Regions from separate parts of the Stenotrophomonas sp. 71799_Sma genome, predicted to be linked through region 2. Evidence: predicted binding sites of a transcription regulator. Region 2 holds the regulator's gene; the other holds the start of a gene.
The links. Region 2 encodes FliA, which starts transcription of late flagellar genes. Its sites were predicted from a motif close to TAAAGTTTNNCNNNCNNNGGCCGATAA; they were not measured.

Region 1: a site for FliA is predicted at 4,874-4,900, ahead of ACZK4Z_RS20355 (methyl-accepting chemotaxis protein). Genes of this name have one in related genera too.

Annotation. Positions count from the first base shown of each region.
Region 1 covers NZ_CM151202.1:4,403,261-4,410,666, forward strand. Annotated here, with positions in the region: gene ACZK4Z_RS20350 (PepSY domain-containing protein) at 1-2,229, shown strand, start outside; gene ACZK4Z_RS20355 (methyl-accepting chemotaxis protein) at 2,308-4,845, opposite strand; gene ACZK4Z_RS20360 (arylamine N-acetyltransferase family protein) at 5,049-5,891, shown strand; gene ACZK4Z_RS20365 (VOC family protein) at 6,020-6,391, opposite strand; gene ACZK4Z_RS20370 (ABC transporter substrate-binding protein) at 6,474-7,190, shown strand; gene ACZK4Z_RS20375 (LysR substrate-binding domain-containing protein) at 7,263-7,406, opposite strand, start outside.
Region 2 covers NZ_CM151202.1:2,177,045-2,184,450, forward strand. Annotated here, with positions in the region: gene ACZK4Z_RS10085 (flagellar motor protein) at 1-463, opposite strand, end outside; gene ACZK4Z_RS10090 (chemotaxis protein CheA) at 565-2,397, opposite strand; gene ACZK4Z_RS10095 (protein phosphatase CheZ) at 2,400-3,005, opposite strand; gene cheY (chemotaxis response regulator CheY) at 3,005-3,397, opposite strand; gene ACZK4Z_RS10105 (RNA polymerase sigma factor FliA) at 3,455-4,198, opposite strand; gene ACZK4Z_RS10110 (MinD/ParA family ATP-binding protein) at 4,195-5,082, opposite strand; gene flhF (flagellar biosynthesis GTPase FlhF) at 5,069-6,691, opposite strand; gene flhA (flagellar biosynthesis protein FlhA) at 6,837-7,406, opposite strand, start outside.

The DNA.
Region 1 (7,406 bases), 2.2 Mb from region 2:
CACTGGGTCTACTTCGATCCGTACACCGGCGAGCGCTTCAGCGCCCTGCGCGGGCAGGCGTTCTTCGATTTCGTCGAGGACCTGCATCGCCACCTCGCCGCCGGCGAGCGCGGCAAATGGATCACCGGCAGTTGTGCCATCGCGCTGCTGTTCTTCACCCTGTCCGGGCTCTACCTGCGCTGGCCGCGGCGCTGGTGGCACTGGCGCAGCTGGCTGGCGGTTGAATGGAAACGCAGCGGCCGTGGCTTCCTGTGGAGCCTGCACTCGGTGGTCGGCACCTGGGTGCTGTTGATCTACCTGATGAGTGCGCTGACCGGCCTGTGGTGGTCGTTCGACTGGTATCGCAGTGCCGCCAACACCCTGCTGGGCGTCGCACCGGCCGCCAAGCACAAGGTCGCCACCGGTGCCGCCCTGAACCTGGAGCGCATCGAAGCCACGCTGTACGGACTGCCCGGCGTGCGCACCGGCTACATCGACCTGCGCCTGCCGGAGAAGCCGGGGCAGGCACTGAACGTGCGGGTGATGGCCGGTGATCCGTCGCAGCGCGGCGGCCAGCATGACCGCGCGCATGATCTGCTGCAGCTGGACCCAGGCACGGGGGCCACGCTCGATGCCCGCCCCTATGCGCGCCAGGGCGCCGGCGCGCAGCTGGCCACCAGCGTGTTCGCACTGCACTCGGGCAGCTACTTCGGCGTGCCCGGGCGTGTCGTGGTGATGCTCAGCAGCCTGGGCATGAGCCTGTTCTTCATCACCGGCTGGATGCTCTACCTGGACCGCCGCCGCAGCCAGCGCGCCGCGCGTGACCTGCGCCAGTCGCTGCCAGCAACGCCTGCCGATGGCGGTGGTACGCCGTGGCTGGTGGTGCATGCCAGCCAGAGTGGACTGGGAGAACAACTGGCATGGCGCGCCGCCGCGCAGCTGCAGGCGTCCGGTCATGCGGTGCAGGTGCTGCCACTGGCCCGCGTCGATGCCGCGCAGCTGGCACGCACCGCGCAGGTGCTGTGGGTACTGAGCACCTTCGGCGACGGCGAGCCACCGGATGCGGCGCGAGGCGCTGCACGACGGCTGATGGCACAGACACTCGACCTGTCAGGCCTGCAGTTTGGACTGCTGGCGCTGGGTGACCGACAGTACCCGCACTACTGCGGCTTCGGTCGCCAGGTTGATGGCTGGCTGCTCGGCAACGGCGCGCGCCCGTTGTTCGACCGCATCGAAGTCGATGCCGCCTCGGTAGCGGCCTTGCGCCAATGGCAGCTGCAGCTGGGCGCGCTGACCGGCATCGTCACCGATGACAGCGTGCTGCCGGCGGCCACGCAGATGCATGAGTGGCGGCTGCTCGGCCGCGACCGGCTCAATCCGGGCAGCATCGGTGGTGCCATCTGGCGCATCCGTCTTGCGCCACCGGCCGACGTGCAGTGGCAGGCGGGCGACATCCTGCATATCGCGCCCCGGCACAACGCACGGCACGCCAGCGCCGTGTTGAAGGCACAGGGGTTGGATCCGCTGCAGCCGCTGCTGGTGGACGGCCACCCACGCACCCTGCTGGCGCTGGCCAGTGAACGCGAGCTGCCCGAGGCCGACGCCGCGCTGGCGGTGCAGGATGCCTGCCTGTGGCTGTCCGGATTGCCAACGCTGCCCGGACGCGAATACTCCATCGCCTCCTCCACGAGTGATGAACTGGTGGAACTGGTGGTGCGCCTGGTGCATGACCTGTCGGGTCGAGCCGGGCTGGGCTCGGGCTGGCTGGCGCTGCACGCCCCGGTCGGTGCCAGCATCGTGGCCCGTGTGCATCGCAACCCCGGTTTCCATCGCATTGGCGGTGTGCCGATGGTGCTGATCGGCAATGGCACCGGCATCGCGGGTCTGCGCAGCCTGTTGCGCGAAGCTGCCCATGCAGGCGAGCACGGGCACTGGCTGCTGTTCGGTGAGCGCCAGCGCGCGCACGACTTCCTGTTCGCCGACGAGATCGAAGCGTGGCAGGCCGATGGCCATCTCGCGCGGGTGGACCTGGCGTTCTCGCGCGATGGGGAAGGTGGTTACGTGCAGGATTGCCTGCATGCCGCCACCGATGCGCTGCGCGAGTGGATGCAGCGCGGTGCGGTGATCCATGTCTGCGGCTCGCTGCAGGGCATGGCCGAAGGCGTGGACCAGGTGCTACGCGCCGCGCTGGGTGATGACGCGGTGGAAACGCTGCTGGAGACCGGGCGCTACCGGCGCGACGTGTACTGAGCCACAAGGGTAGTGCCGGCCGCTGGCCGGCAGGATCATCGACGGTGCCGGCCAGCGGCCGGCACTACCGGAGCGGGATCAGGCCGCAGCGCGCGCCTGTGGCATCGACTGCAGACGGAACGCGCCCACGGCTTCTGCCAGGGCATGCACCTGCGCCTGCATCTGCGCGGTCGAGGCCTCCGCCTCTTCCACCAGACTGGCGTTGCGCTGGGTACTGGCCTCCATCTGCACGATGGTCTGGTTCACCTGTGCGATGCCGGCATGCTGGTCCTGCGACGCGCTGCGGATCCCGGCCAGCAGATCCGCCAGCTGCTGCACGCTGCCGACAATTTCGCCCATCGTGGTGCCAGCCTGCTCGGCCTGCTGGTTGCCCTGCCCGACACGCGTTACCGAATCCTCGATCAATCCCTTGATCTGCTTGGCCGCCTCGGCACTGCGCTGTGCCAGCAGGCGCACTTCGGCAGCCACGACAGCGAAGCTGCGGCCCTGCTCTCCGGCACGTGCCGCTTCCACCGCCGCGTTGAGCGCGAGGATGTTGGTCTGGAAGGCGATGCCATCAATCAGCTGGGTGATGTCACCGATCCGCCGTGAGGCTTCGCTGATGCCATGCATGGTTGCCACCACCTGGCCGACCGCCTCACCGCCGCGCTGGGCCACTGCCGCCGCGCCCTTGACCAGCGCATCCGCACGGCCAGCGGCGTCAGCATTGCGGCCCACGGTATCGGTCAGCTCGTGCATCGACGCTGCCGTCTCTTCCAGATTGACCGCCTGCTGCTCGGTGCGCTGCGACAGATCATGGTGACCGGCAACGATCTCACCAACACCGGTGTCGAGGCCGGACGTGGCCTGCTGGATGCGGGTGACGATGCGGCCCAGTTGCGCGACGGTGGCGTTGGCATCGTCGCGCATGCGCGCGAACACGCCCTGCAGTTCACCTTCCATGCGCACGCTGAGGTCACCGCGGGCCAGCGCGGCCAGCAGCGCCTGCAGATCGCCAAGATTGGTCTCGAAGGTGGTCAACAGACGATTGATGCTGGTCGACAACGTACGCACAAAGCCCTGCTTCCCCTCCAGCGCGATGCGACCGTGCAGGTCACCGTGCGCGGCCGCGTCGACCAGGGCTGCCACTTCGGTTTCCAGCAGGGTTTCCAGCGCGCGACTGCGCCATTCCACCGCCACGCCGAGGAAATGCCCCTCGTCGACAATGGGATTGGCGACCAGCTGATAGCGCACACCGCAATGGCCGATCTCGCGTTCTTCACGCTGGCGCACGCCGGTCAGGCTGGCCAGTGCCGGATGCAGGCGCACCGCATCGCTCCCCACCAGATCTTCAACCTGGAGTTCAAGCTGCTCCAGCAGCGCCGGATTGGCGTACGCCACCAGGCCTTCGGCATCGACCACCATCAGCCCGGTCTGCGCACTGTCCAGCGCCTGGCGCACGCGGGTGTTGCCGCGCGCCACGGCACGTTCGGTCTCGATGCGCGCGCGCAGGCGCTGCTGCATGTCGACCAGGCGCTGGGCAAGCTGGCCGATCTCATCGTTGGCGTTGTAGACGCGCAGGGTGGTGTCGAGGCGGTCGTCGGCGATATCGCTGGCGAAACGCAGGGTGTCCTGGATCGGCTGGCGCACCGCACGCAGCACCAGCACCAGGCTGGTGATCAGCACGCCGGCCACCAGCAGCAGGGTGAGTGCGAACAGCACGCTCATCGTCCGCGCACCGGCCTGCTGGCGCGCCTGAGCCCTGGCCAGCGCTGCCACCTGTGCCTGCTGGAAAGCGGCAAGCGCCGGCGCTACGCCCGCGGCGGTATCCAGCAGCGACTGCGCTTCCACATCCAGGCCGACGCGGGCAGCGGTATACCCCAGCAGTGCGCCCTGATAGCCCTCCATCCCGGTGCGCAGGGCGTCCTGCGCATCCGCGGGCAGGCCCGCCAGCGCGAGGTCGAACGGCAGCTTTTCCTCGCTGGCGCGGTCGGCGTGGGTGGAATCACCGTCGAGCAGCAGCAGGGCCTCCTGCCTTCGCATCTTCTGCAGGGACAGCGCCAGCGACGGCCGCTGCAGCGCATCCACCTGTGCCTGCAGGGTTTCGGCGGCCTGCTGCAGCTGTGCAGCGAGGCCGGCCTCACCGCGGCCCATCTCGTCGACCCGTTCAAACAGGGCGGCGACACCCTGCGAGAACGCGTCGGCCGATTCGGTCAGCACCTGCAGCGCCTTGCGCCGGCCGGCGTCCATCGGCATCGCGCGAAGCGCCTGCAGGTCAGCCTGCAGGGCCTTCTGTGCTGCCAGCAACTGGCTGCGGTCAGCATCATCGAAACTGCGTGCATACTGGGTCTGCAGGCGGCGCGCTTCGGCCACCCGCGTGGACAGGCTGGCAGCCAGATCGCTGCCGCGCTGGTAGCTGGCCTGGCTGCGCGCGGCCAGGGCGTTGGCATGGCCAGTCCAGGCGTAGACAGCGGCGATCGCCACCAGCCCCAGGCCACAGATCCACAGGGTCGCCTTGAGCTTGTTGGCCACGCTGAGCCGGTGTGGTTGCAGCCACAGCAGCAGGCCGGGGGACGCCGAGCGCAACGTGGCAAGACGCGTGCGCAGGGACCGGAGGTGGGGGACAACGGCCGACATGACAGACTCCAGGCGGAAGGACGCACCTGTATCGGCTGGATCTTGAGCAACTTTAGGGACTTTTTTGAGCCAGCCCCACCGATGGCTGGCGGACGCGGCCTTTGTACCCGGCACAGGCGACGGGGGGATGACACCCGCACGGTGCTTGACCTCAACCCCGGTTGGGGGAGCACAGTGGACTCCCTCCCCCGCCCGGTGCCTCCATGACGACGCTCGATGTCCCCCGCTACCTGCAGCGCCTGCAGCTGGATGCGCCGCCACCGCTGACGCTGGCGGGCCTGACGCTGCTGCAGCAGCGTCACAACGCGCTGCTGCCGTTCGAGACCCTCAGCTGCCTGCTGCGCGATGCGGTGCCGATCGACCTGGACAGCGTGCAGCGCAAGCTGCTTGACGAGCGCCGCGGTGGTTACTGCTTCGAACTCAATGGCGGGTTGCTGGCGCTGCTGCAGGCCTTGGGCTTCGATGCCCAGCCATTGAGCGCGCGCGTACTGCTGGCCGCCCTGGACGGCGAACTGACCGCGCGTACCCATCTGCTGCTGCGCGTGCAGGTGGACGGCGGTGACTGGCTGGTGGATGCCGGTTTTGGCAGCCTGACCCCGACCGTACCGCTGCGCCTGCATGACCCGCAGCCGCAGGCCACCCCGCACGAACGCTACCTGTTGCAGCGGTTGGAAGACGGCGGAGATTTCATGCTGTCGGCCGAATCCAGCGAGGGCTGGCGGGCGATGTACCGCTTCGATCTGCAGGCGCCGGCGCCGATCGACAACGTGGTGGGCAACTGGTACGTCTGTACCCATCCCGATTCCAGTTTCCCCGGCCAGTTGCGCGCGTCGCTGACCGGGCCGGACTGGCGCCGCACCATCGGCAGCGGCAACTACACCGAGTACCGCCCCGGACAGGCACCGGACAAGCGCCCGCTGCATGATGTGGGTGATGTGCGCGACGTGCTGGAGCAGCGCTTCGGCATCCAGCTGCCGGACGACCCGCGGCTGGACCCGGCCATCAATGACTGGCTGCAGCGCTCGCGCGCCGCGACCCACGTGTAGCGTCGAGCCATGCCCGACGGGCGCTTTTCGTAGAGTCGAGCCGTGCTCGACTGGCGCTTTGGTAGAGTCGAGCGATGCCCGACTGACGCGCTCCCAGCACCCTGGAAGCAGTCGAGCATGGCTCGACGCTATATGGACGCGCGCGCCTGCACCGCGATACGGTTGCCTTCACTGTCGCGGATCTCGGCCACGCGCCAGTCACCGGCATCAGCGGGGCCGAAACGCAGTTCGGCTCCAGCCTGCAAAGCTCGCTCGAGGCTGGCATCAAGGTCATCGACCCCGATGTAGATGCGCGCGCCCAGTTCCGACGGCCGGTAGTCCGCCCCTTGCACCAGCGCCATGCTGGCCCCTGCGGCTTCATCGGCGAATGGCAGGTAGGCCATCCGGCAATCGTGCAGCACGATCGGTTCGTCCACCTGCACCTGCAACCACTGCTGGTAGAAGGTGATGGCACGGGCCAGGTCACTGGCTGGGATTTCGACATGCAGGATCGGATTCATCCGCGCAGGATAACCGGACGCTGACATCGCCTGCGCAGCAGCACTGGCAAGCTGGACGCCCCCCTGTTCTGCGGAGCCCTGCATGTCCCTGGCCGATCATCGAAGCACACTGGCACCGCTGGGCTTCCTGCGCGTGGCGATCAACCTGGGCAACCCGGTGCTGGCACAGGGCGATGCGCGCTCACCGCGCGGCCCCTCGCTGGAACTGGCTACCGCGTTGGCGCAACGGATGGGGGTGCAGGCACGCTTCACCTGCCACGATGCCGCAGCCTCGGTGGTCGAGGCAGCAGGCGAAGACGGCTGGGATCTGGCCTTCCTGGCCATCGATCCGGCACGTGCCGACCGCATTGCCTTCAGTGCTCCGTATGTGGAGATCGAAGGCACCTATCTGGTGCGCGAGGACAGCCCGGCGCAGCAGGTGGCCGACCTGGATCGCGAGGGGCTGTGCATCGCGGTGGGGCGTGGCGCGGCCTATGACCTGTTCCTCAGTCGCGAACTGCGCCATGCCACGATCGAGCGGGCGGAGACCTCCGCGGCGGCCATCACCCTGTTCGATCAGCAGCGCCTGGATGCCGCCGCCGGTGTACGCCAGCCGCTGGAAGCATGGGCGCAGGCGCATCCCGGCCACCGTGTGCTGGCCGACCGCTTCACCGCGATCCAGCAGGCAGTGGCGGCGCCGGCCTCACGCCCGGCCGATGCATTGCGGGCGTTGTTCGAGGAAGTGGAGGCGATCAAGGCCGGCCCGTTGCTTGAGGCAGCGTTCGCGCGTGCCGGGCAGGCGGTCACGCTGGTTCGGTGACTGCAGAGCACCAGCAGTCGAGCATGGCTCGACGCTACAGATCCAGATGCAATGGTCGAGCATGGCTCGGCGCTATAGATGTGCGTCTGCCATGTGCCGCACATGCTCGGCGGCCTGCGCATGCAGCCAGTCGCGGAACGCGAGGAAGCCGCGATGGCTGGCCGAGCGCTGCGGGTACACCAGCCAATGCGGCCAGTCGGTTTTCAGGCGCTGGCT
Region 2 (7,406 bases):
TCGGTGCATAGATGCCCATCGCTTCGAAGACCTTGGCACCGGCCTGGTCCTGGTGTTCCTGGCTGCCCAGTTCGATTTCCAGCATGTGCCGCATCGATTCGGGTTCGACGCCGTCCACCAGCAGCTGCAGGCCCTTGCGCAGGAACGGGTCCTGCTGTGCTTCCACCTGCGATTCCAGGCCCAGCAGGCCCTGGCGGCGGGCGATGTTGCTCCACTCGACGATCTGCTGGATCAGTTCGCGGCGATCGCTGTGCGGCGGGCGCACGACCCAGCGCACGATCTTGAAGGCATGCTTGAACACCGCCGGCGAGGTGTGCAGCAGGATCGCGGCGACGGTGCCGACGATGACGATCACGAACGCCGCAGGCGACCACAACGACGCCAGGCCGGCGCCCTTGAGGATGCTGCCGCCGACCAGCGAGGCCAGGGCGAGAAAGAGTCCAATGAGGCTGAGTCTATCCATGGTTCCGGTATCGGCGTGTATGAATGGGACTTGAGACACCGGTAGATCGCGTACAGACGGTGGTCACAGTTTTCGGGGCGCCGGGCATGGCCCGGTGGGGTTCATCGCAGCCCGTCCACGTCCAGGATCAGCGCCATGCGACCATCGCCGATCAAGGTTGCACCGGCATAACCGCGCAGGCCGCGCAGCGCTTTCGGCAGCGGCTTGATGACCACTTCCTCACGCCCGCGTACCTGGTCCACGACCAGCCCGAAGCGCGCTTCGCCAGCCTGCAGCACCACGATGGTCAGCAGCGGCGAGGCGGCCGGCGTCACATCCAGCCACTGGCGCAGATCGACCAGCGGCAGCGTGTGCGAGCGGCGGTCGAGCACGGCACGGCCATCGAACCAGCCCAGCGAGGTGCGCGGCGCGTGCAGCACTTCCATCACGCGGGCCAGCGGCAGCGCATAGACGTCCTCGCCGGCCTGCACCAGCAGGGTCGGCAGGATCGCCAGGGTCAGCGGCACGCGGATCAGGAAGCGGCTGCCACGGCCCAGTTCCGACTGGATCTGGATCTGGCCGCTCAGTTCGCGGATGCGTGACTGCACCACGTCCATGCCGACGCCACGACCGGAGATGTCGGTGACCTGCTGCTTGGTCGAGAAGCCGGGCAGGAACACCAGGTGCAGGCACTCCTCGCTGCTCAGGCGCGCGGCGGCTTCCGGATCGATCAGGCCCTTCTCGCGCGCCTTGGCACGCAGCTTTTCCGGGTCGATGCCGGCGCCATCGTCCTGCACCTCGATGCTGACGTAGTCGCCTTCCTGCTGTGCGGACAGGCGCACATGGCCCATCCGTGGCTTGCCCTGTGCCTCGCGCAGGTCGGGCATTTCCACGCCATGGTCGATGGCGTTGCGGACCAGGTGCACCAGCGGGTCGGCCAGCGCTTCGACCAGGTTGCGGTCGAGCTCGGTCTCGGCGCCGATCAGTTCCAGGTCCACTTCCTTCTTCAGCGAGCGGGCGACGTCGCGGGCAACCTTGGGGAAGCGCGAGAACACCTTGCCCACCGGCTGCATGCGGGTGCGCATCACCGCCGACTGCAGGCGGGCGGTGGCGATATCCAGAGTGGACACGGCCCGGTCCAGCTCTTCATCGCGCAGGCGTGCACGCAGGGTCTTGAGCCGATTGCGTGACAGCACCAGTTCGCCGATCAGGTTGACGATCGCGTCCAGGCGCTTGGTGTCCACGCGCACGGTATGTTCGGCCTCGGCCAGCGGCTTGGCGGCCGGCTTCGCCACCGGTGCCGGTGCGGCGACCGGGCGCGGCGCTGCGATCGGTGCCGGTGCCACCACGGCCGCAGGCTTGGCGCCGGGTGCCGCGCCACCGTGCAGCTGGTCGAGCAGGGCTTCGAACTCGTCTTCGCTGATCAGTCCGTCGTCGGCCTTCTTCGCTGGCGCGACCGCGGTCGGCGCGTTGCCACCATGCAGTTGGTCGAGCAGAGCCTCGAATTCGTCGTCGGTGATCAGGTCGCTGCCACCCGCGGTGGGTGCTGCTGCGGCGGCGGGTGCAGCCACGGCACCGCCGTGCACGTCGAACTGTGCGATCAGGTCCGGCGGCGCATAGCCCGGCTCGGTGCCGGAGGAAACCGCGTCCAGCATCGACTGCAGGTAGTCCAGCGATTGCTGGGCCGCGTCGAAGTGGTGGGCCTGCAGCACGGCCTGGCCGGCACGTGCGGCGCCCAGCGCCTCTTCAGCGGCATGGCACAGCTCGACCATGGCGGTGACGCCGAGGAAGCCGGCGCCGCCCTTGAGCGTGTGGTAGCCGCGGAACACCGCGTTGAGCTGGTCGCTGTCCTGCGGTGCCTGCTCCAGCGACACCAGCTGTTCGCCGAGGCGATCCAGGATCTCCTGCGCCTCGATGATGAAATCGGCAGTGATGTCGTCGGATACCGCGCTCATGCTTACAGCCCCAGATCCGACAACAGGTCGTCGGCGTCGTTCTGCGAGACCGCGTGGCGGTCCAGTCCCTTCAGTGCCGGCCCGGCCAGTTCCGGGTCGGTGCGATGCTGTTCCGGCGGCAGGCCGAGCGCGCCGAAGCCTTCGTGCACGCGGCGGACGATGCCGACCACGCGACGGATGATCTGCCCGGTCAGGTCCTGGTAGCTCTGGGTCAGGGCGATCTCGGTCAGGTTGTGGCGGATGCGCTCGAGCTGCGCGTCCTGGCCCGGCTGCAGGCCTTCGGCGCGCAGCTGTTCGGTCAGGCTGCGGCATTCCTCGGCCAGGTCCAGGGTGCGGTGCGTGGCCTGTTCTGTCATCGCCACCACGTGGTCCAGTCGCGCGCAGGCGTCGTCCAGTTCGCCGGCTTCGCTCGGCACGGTCGGCAGTTCGCCCAGCGCCTGCCCCAGCTCGCGGGCCAGCCGCGAGAGGCCGCTCATCATCGGCTGCGTGCGCAGCGCGACCAGCCCATCGATGCGCTGCCGCCAGGCGGCCTCGTCACCGGACTCGAGTGCGTCCAGGGCCTCCTGCAGGCGCAGGGCGAGGGCGTTCTTGTCGACCGTGGTATCCATCAGGCGCTGGCCGCCAGGCGTTCGAAGATCTTGCCGAGCTTCTCTTCCAGCGTCTGCGCGGTGAACGGCTTGATGATGTAGCCGTTCACGCCGCTCTGGGCGGCTTCGATGATCTGCTCGCGCTTGGCTTCTGCCGTGACCATCAGCACCGGCAGGGTCTTCAGCTTGGCATCGGCACGGATGGCCTTGAGCAGCTCGATGCCGGTCATCACCGGCATGTTCCAGTCGGTGACCACGAAATCGAACGGCTGGCTCTGCAGCAGCGACAGCGCGGCATGCCCGTCCTCGGCTTCGGCGGTATTGGTGAAGCCCAGATCGCCCAGCAGGTTCTTGACGATTCGACGCATGGTCGAGAAGTCGTCGACGATCAGGATGCGCATGTTCTTGTTCAAAGCAGAATTCCTTTGTTGTTCATTCCGGACGGCCGGGGGCAGCCGCCTCGGGGATGTTCATTCTTCGAGGCCTGCGTCGGCAGCCTCGAACAGCTTCAGCCGGCCACGCAGGCGCAGTACCGCCTGGCCGTGGATCTGGCAGACCCGCGACTCGCTCACGCCGAGCACCGCGCCGATCTCCTTCAGGTTCAGTTCCTGCTCGTAGTACAGCGAGAGCACCAGTTGTTCGCGCTCGGGCAGGTGGCCGATGGCCTTGCCCAGCTCGCGACCGAACTCACCGCGCTCCAGTACCTGCTGCGGGGTCGGCCCGCCCTGGGCGACGGTGTCCAGCTCGCCCTGGTCCTCGATGCGCGATTCCAGGCTCAGCACCTGGCCACGTGCAGCGTCTTCCATCAGCCGCAGGTACTCAGGCAGCGGCATCTCCATCGCGGCGGCCACTTCAGTGGCGCTGGCGGCACGGCCACTGCTCTGTTCCAGGCGGCGGATGGTGGCGGCGGCATCACGTGCACGGCGGTGCACCGAGCGCGGGACCCAGTCACCACGGCGGATCTCGTCGATCATCGAACCACGGATGCGGATCGAGGCGTAGGTCTCGAAAGAAGCACCCTGGTCGGCGTCATAGCTGCGCGAGGCTTCGATCAGGCCCATCATGCCGGCCTGGATCAGGTCGTCGACCTCGACGCTGGCCGGCAGGCGCGCGGCCAGGTGGTGGGCGATGCGCCGCACCAGGTCCGAATGCTGGGCGATGACTTCGTTTGCCGCCGAGCGCTGCACTTCCCTGTACTGGGCTGCGCCTTTCATGCCGTCACCCCACGCTGCTTGAGGATGCGTTCGAGGAAGAACTCGACGCCGCCACGCGGTTCGGTCGGCGCCTGCCAGCGCGCGGTACGGCGCGCGATCTCGGTGATCGCCAGCGCCGCCGGGCTGGACGGATAGGCCTTCACCACCGGCTGCTGGCGCTGCACCGACAGGCGCAGCCAGTCATCCTGCGGCACGCAGCCCAGGTAGTTCAGCGAGACATCGGCAAGGAACTTCTCGCAGACGCGGGTCAGCTTTTCGTACAGCACGCGGCCCTCGTTCGGGTCGCGCACCATGTTGGCCACCACCTGGATGCGGTCCACGCCGCGCTCGCGCGACAGCACCTTGATCAGTGCGTAGGCGTCGGTGATCGAGGCCGGCTCGTCACAGACCACCACCACGGTGTCCTGTGCGGCCTGGCAGAAGGTCAGCACGCCATCGGTGATGCCCGCGGCAGTGTCCACCACCATGATGTCCAGCTCGCGCTCCAGCTCGGAGAACACGTTGACCAGGCCAACGTGCTCAGCCGGGGCCAGCTCGGCCATGTGGCGGCGGCCGGATGCGGCCGGGACCACCAGTACGCCGTTCGGGCCTTCGACGATGACGTCGTCCAGCGAACAGCGCCCGGCGACCAGGTCGGCCAGGGTAAAGGTGGGGTTCAGGCCCAGGATCACGTCGATGTTGGCCAGGCCGAGGTCGGCGTCCAGCAGCAGCGTGCGCTTGCCCATGCCAGCCAGGGCCACGGCCAGGTTGGCCGACACATTCGTCTTGCCCACGCCGCCCTTGCCGCCAGTGACCGCAATGGTGCGCACAGGGCCGAGCGGCTCGCTGCGGGTGGCCGACAGCGGGAAGGTCTTGGTCAGCTTGGCGTACTCACGCGACGGCATGGTTCAACTCCGGGTTGCAGGGCATATCGGCCGCGCGGCGCAAATCTTCAAGGCGAAGTACAAGATTGGCTGCACTGGCCCGGTGCAGGTCCTCCGGGACGTCCTGGCCATCGGTCACCCAGGTGATCGGCAGGGCATGGTCCACGGCCACCGACAGGGCGTTGCCGAAGCGGCCGGTCTCGTCCAGCTTGCTCAGTACCAGGCCCTGCAGGTTGGCGGCGCCGAAGCGGCGGACCACCTCGTCCATGTCGCCGAAGCTGGTGTTGGCCGGCAGCACCAGCAGGGTGCGGACCTGGCGGGCGGCACGCAGCCACTGCAGCTGGGCGGCCAGGGCGCGGTCGCGCGGGCCCAGGCCGGCGGTGTCGATCAGCACCAGCTTGTAGTCCTTCAGGCGTTCCAGCAGCTGGTCCAGGTCGGTGCCGCTGTTGGCCTCGTGCACCGCGATGCCGAGCTGGCGGCCGTAGCCGTACAGCTGCTCGCGGGCACCGATGCGGGTGGTGTCGGTGGTGACCAGGGCCACGTCACGCGGCGCGTGCTTCTCGGCGAAGCGCGAGGCCAGCTTGGCGATGGTGGTGGTCTTGCCGGCGCCGGTCGGTCCGACCAGTGCGATCACACCACCTTCTTCCAGCGGGTCGACCGGGGCGATCGGCAGCTTGCGCGAAATCAGCCCCAGCATCAGGCCGCGGCCTCGATGGGCCTCGGTCTCCAGCGGGATCTGCATGGCCACGTCGCGGGCCAGGCCGGCATCGAAGCCATACTCGTCCATCAGGTCCAGCGCGGTGGCGCGCACCGGGCAGCCGCGCAGGCGCTCGTCGGTGAAGCGGTTCATCTCGCGCTCGATCACATGGCGCATGCCGGCCACTTCCTGGCGCAGCTGGCGGATCTCGGCGTCGTCCTGGGCCACCAGGGTCAGTGCCGGGGCTGGGGCCAGCACGGGGGCAGCGCCGGTTTCGTCGCTGGCTTCGACCGGTGCCGGTTCGCTGGCGACGATCCCGGGTTGCGCTTCGGTCACGGCAGCGGTAGGCAGCGGCGGCGGCTGCACGGCCGACGCCGCGCTTTCGTGATGCGTCTCGTGCGGCGGGTCGATCTGGAAGCGGGCGCGGTTGGCCGGTGCGGCGGTGCTGGGCGCCGGTGCGACGATGGCTTCGGCGAACGGAGCGAAGGGCTGATCCGGCAGCGCCGGTTCGTTGACGGCGGCGCGTGCCAGGGTGGCGGCGAAGCCGGTGCTGCCGCGGGTCGGCACGATCTCGTCGGCGCTGTCCAGGGTGCGGCCGGTGGCGCCGACCGCAGCGCGGGCGAGGGCAGCCACGGCCGAGGTGGTTGCGGCGACCGGTTCCGGTGCCGGGGTGTTGCTGCGGCGGCGGGTGACCGCGGCGATCACCGCGTCGGCGGCGGTGCGCGGCTTCGGCGCCGGCGGCGGAGCGATGTCACGACGCGAGGCTTCCAGTGCACGCTGCACGGCGCTCTCGTCGTAGTTGGCGGCGGCGACGATCTCGATGCCTTCCTCGATCCGGCGGTTGGACAGGATCACGGCGTCAGGACCATGTTCCTTGCGCACCAGGTTCATGGCCGAGCGCATGTCGGCGGCGACGAATCGTTTGATTTTCATGCTGTGGTCACGGGACGAAGACGGCGGGGTGGCGGTCGGAGAACTCGGGTGGTCGGTGGTCTGCACGGTGCGGGTTCCCCTTGGTATCTGTCTGTTGCGTTGGTTCGAAAGTGGTGTCTGTTTTCTGGCGCATCGGAGGGCGGCGTCAGCTGATCGTTCCGACCAGCTTCAGGCGCTTGTCCTCCGGCACCTCGCTGTAGGCCAGGACCGACAGCGACGGAACGCTGTGGCGGACCAGGCGGGCCAGCGCGGCACGCACCGGGCCAGGTACCAGCACGACCGCGGGCTCGTTGCGGGCTTCCTGCTTGCTGACACATTCGGCCAGGCTCTGGTGCAGTCGCTCAGCGAGTCCGGGTTCCAGCGCGGCGCCGTTGCCCTGCGTGGACTCCTGCAAGACACGTTCCAATTGTGGGTTGAGCGTGAACACCGGCAGCTCCGCCGACATTCCGGCGATCTCCTGCACGATGAAACGACCCAGCGCGGTGCGCACCGCGGCGGTCAGTACGGCCGGGTCCTGGCTGTTCGGAGCGTGTTCGACCAGTGCTTCGGCGATCTTGCGCAGCTGGCGGATCGGAATGCGCTCGATCAGCAGGTTCTGCAGCACGCGTACCACCGCCGACAGGGGCAGCGCCTTCGGCGTCAGATCTTCGACGAGCTTGGGCGCGCTCTTGGCCAGGTTGGCCAGCAGGTGCTGCACTTCCTCGTGGCCGAGCAG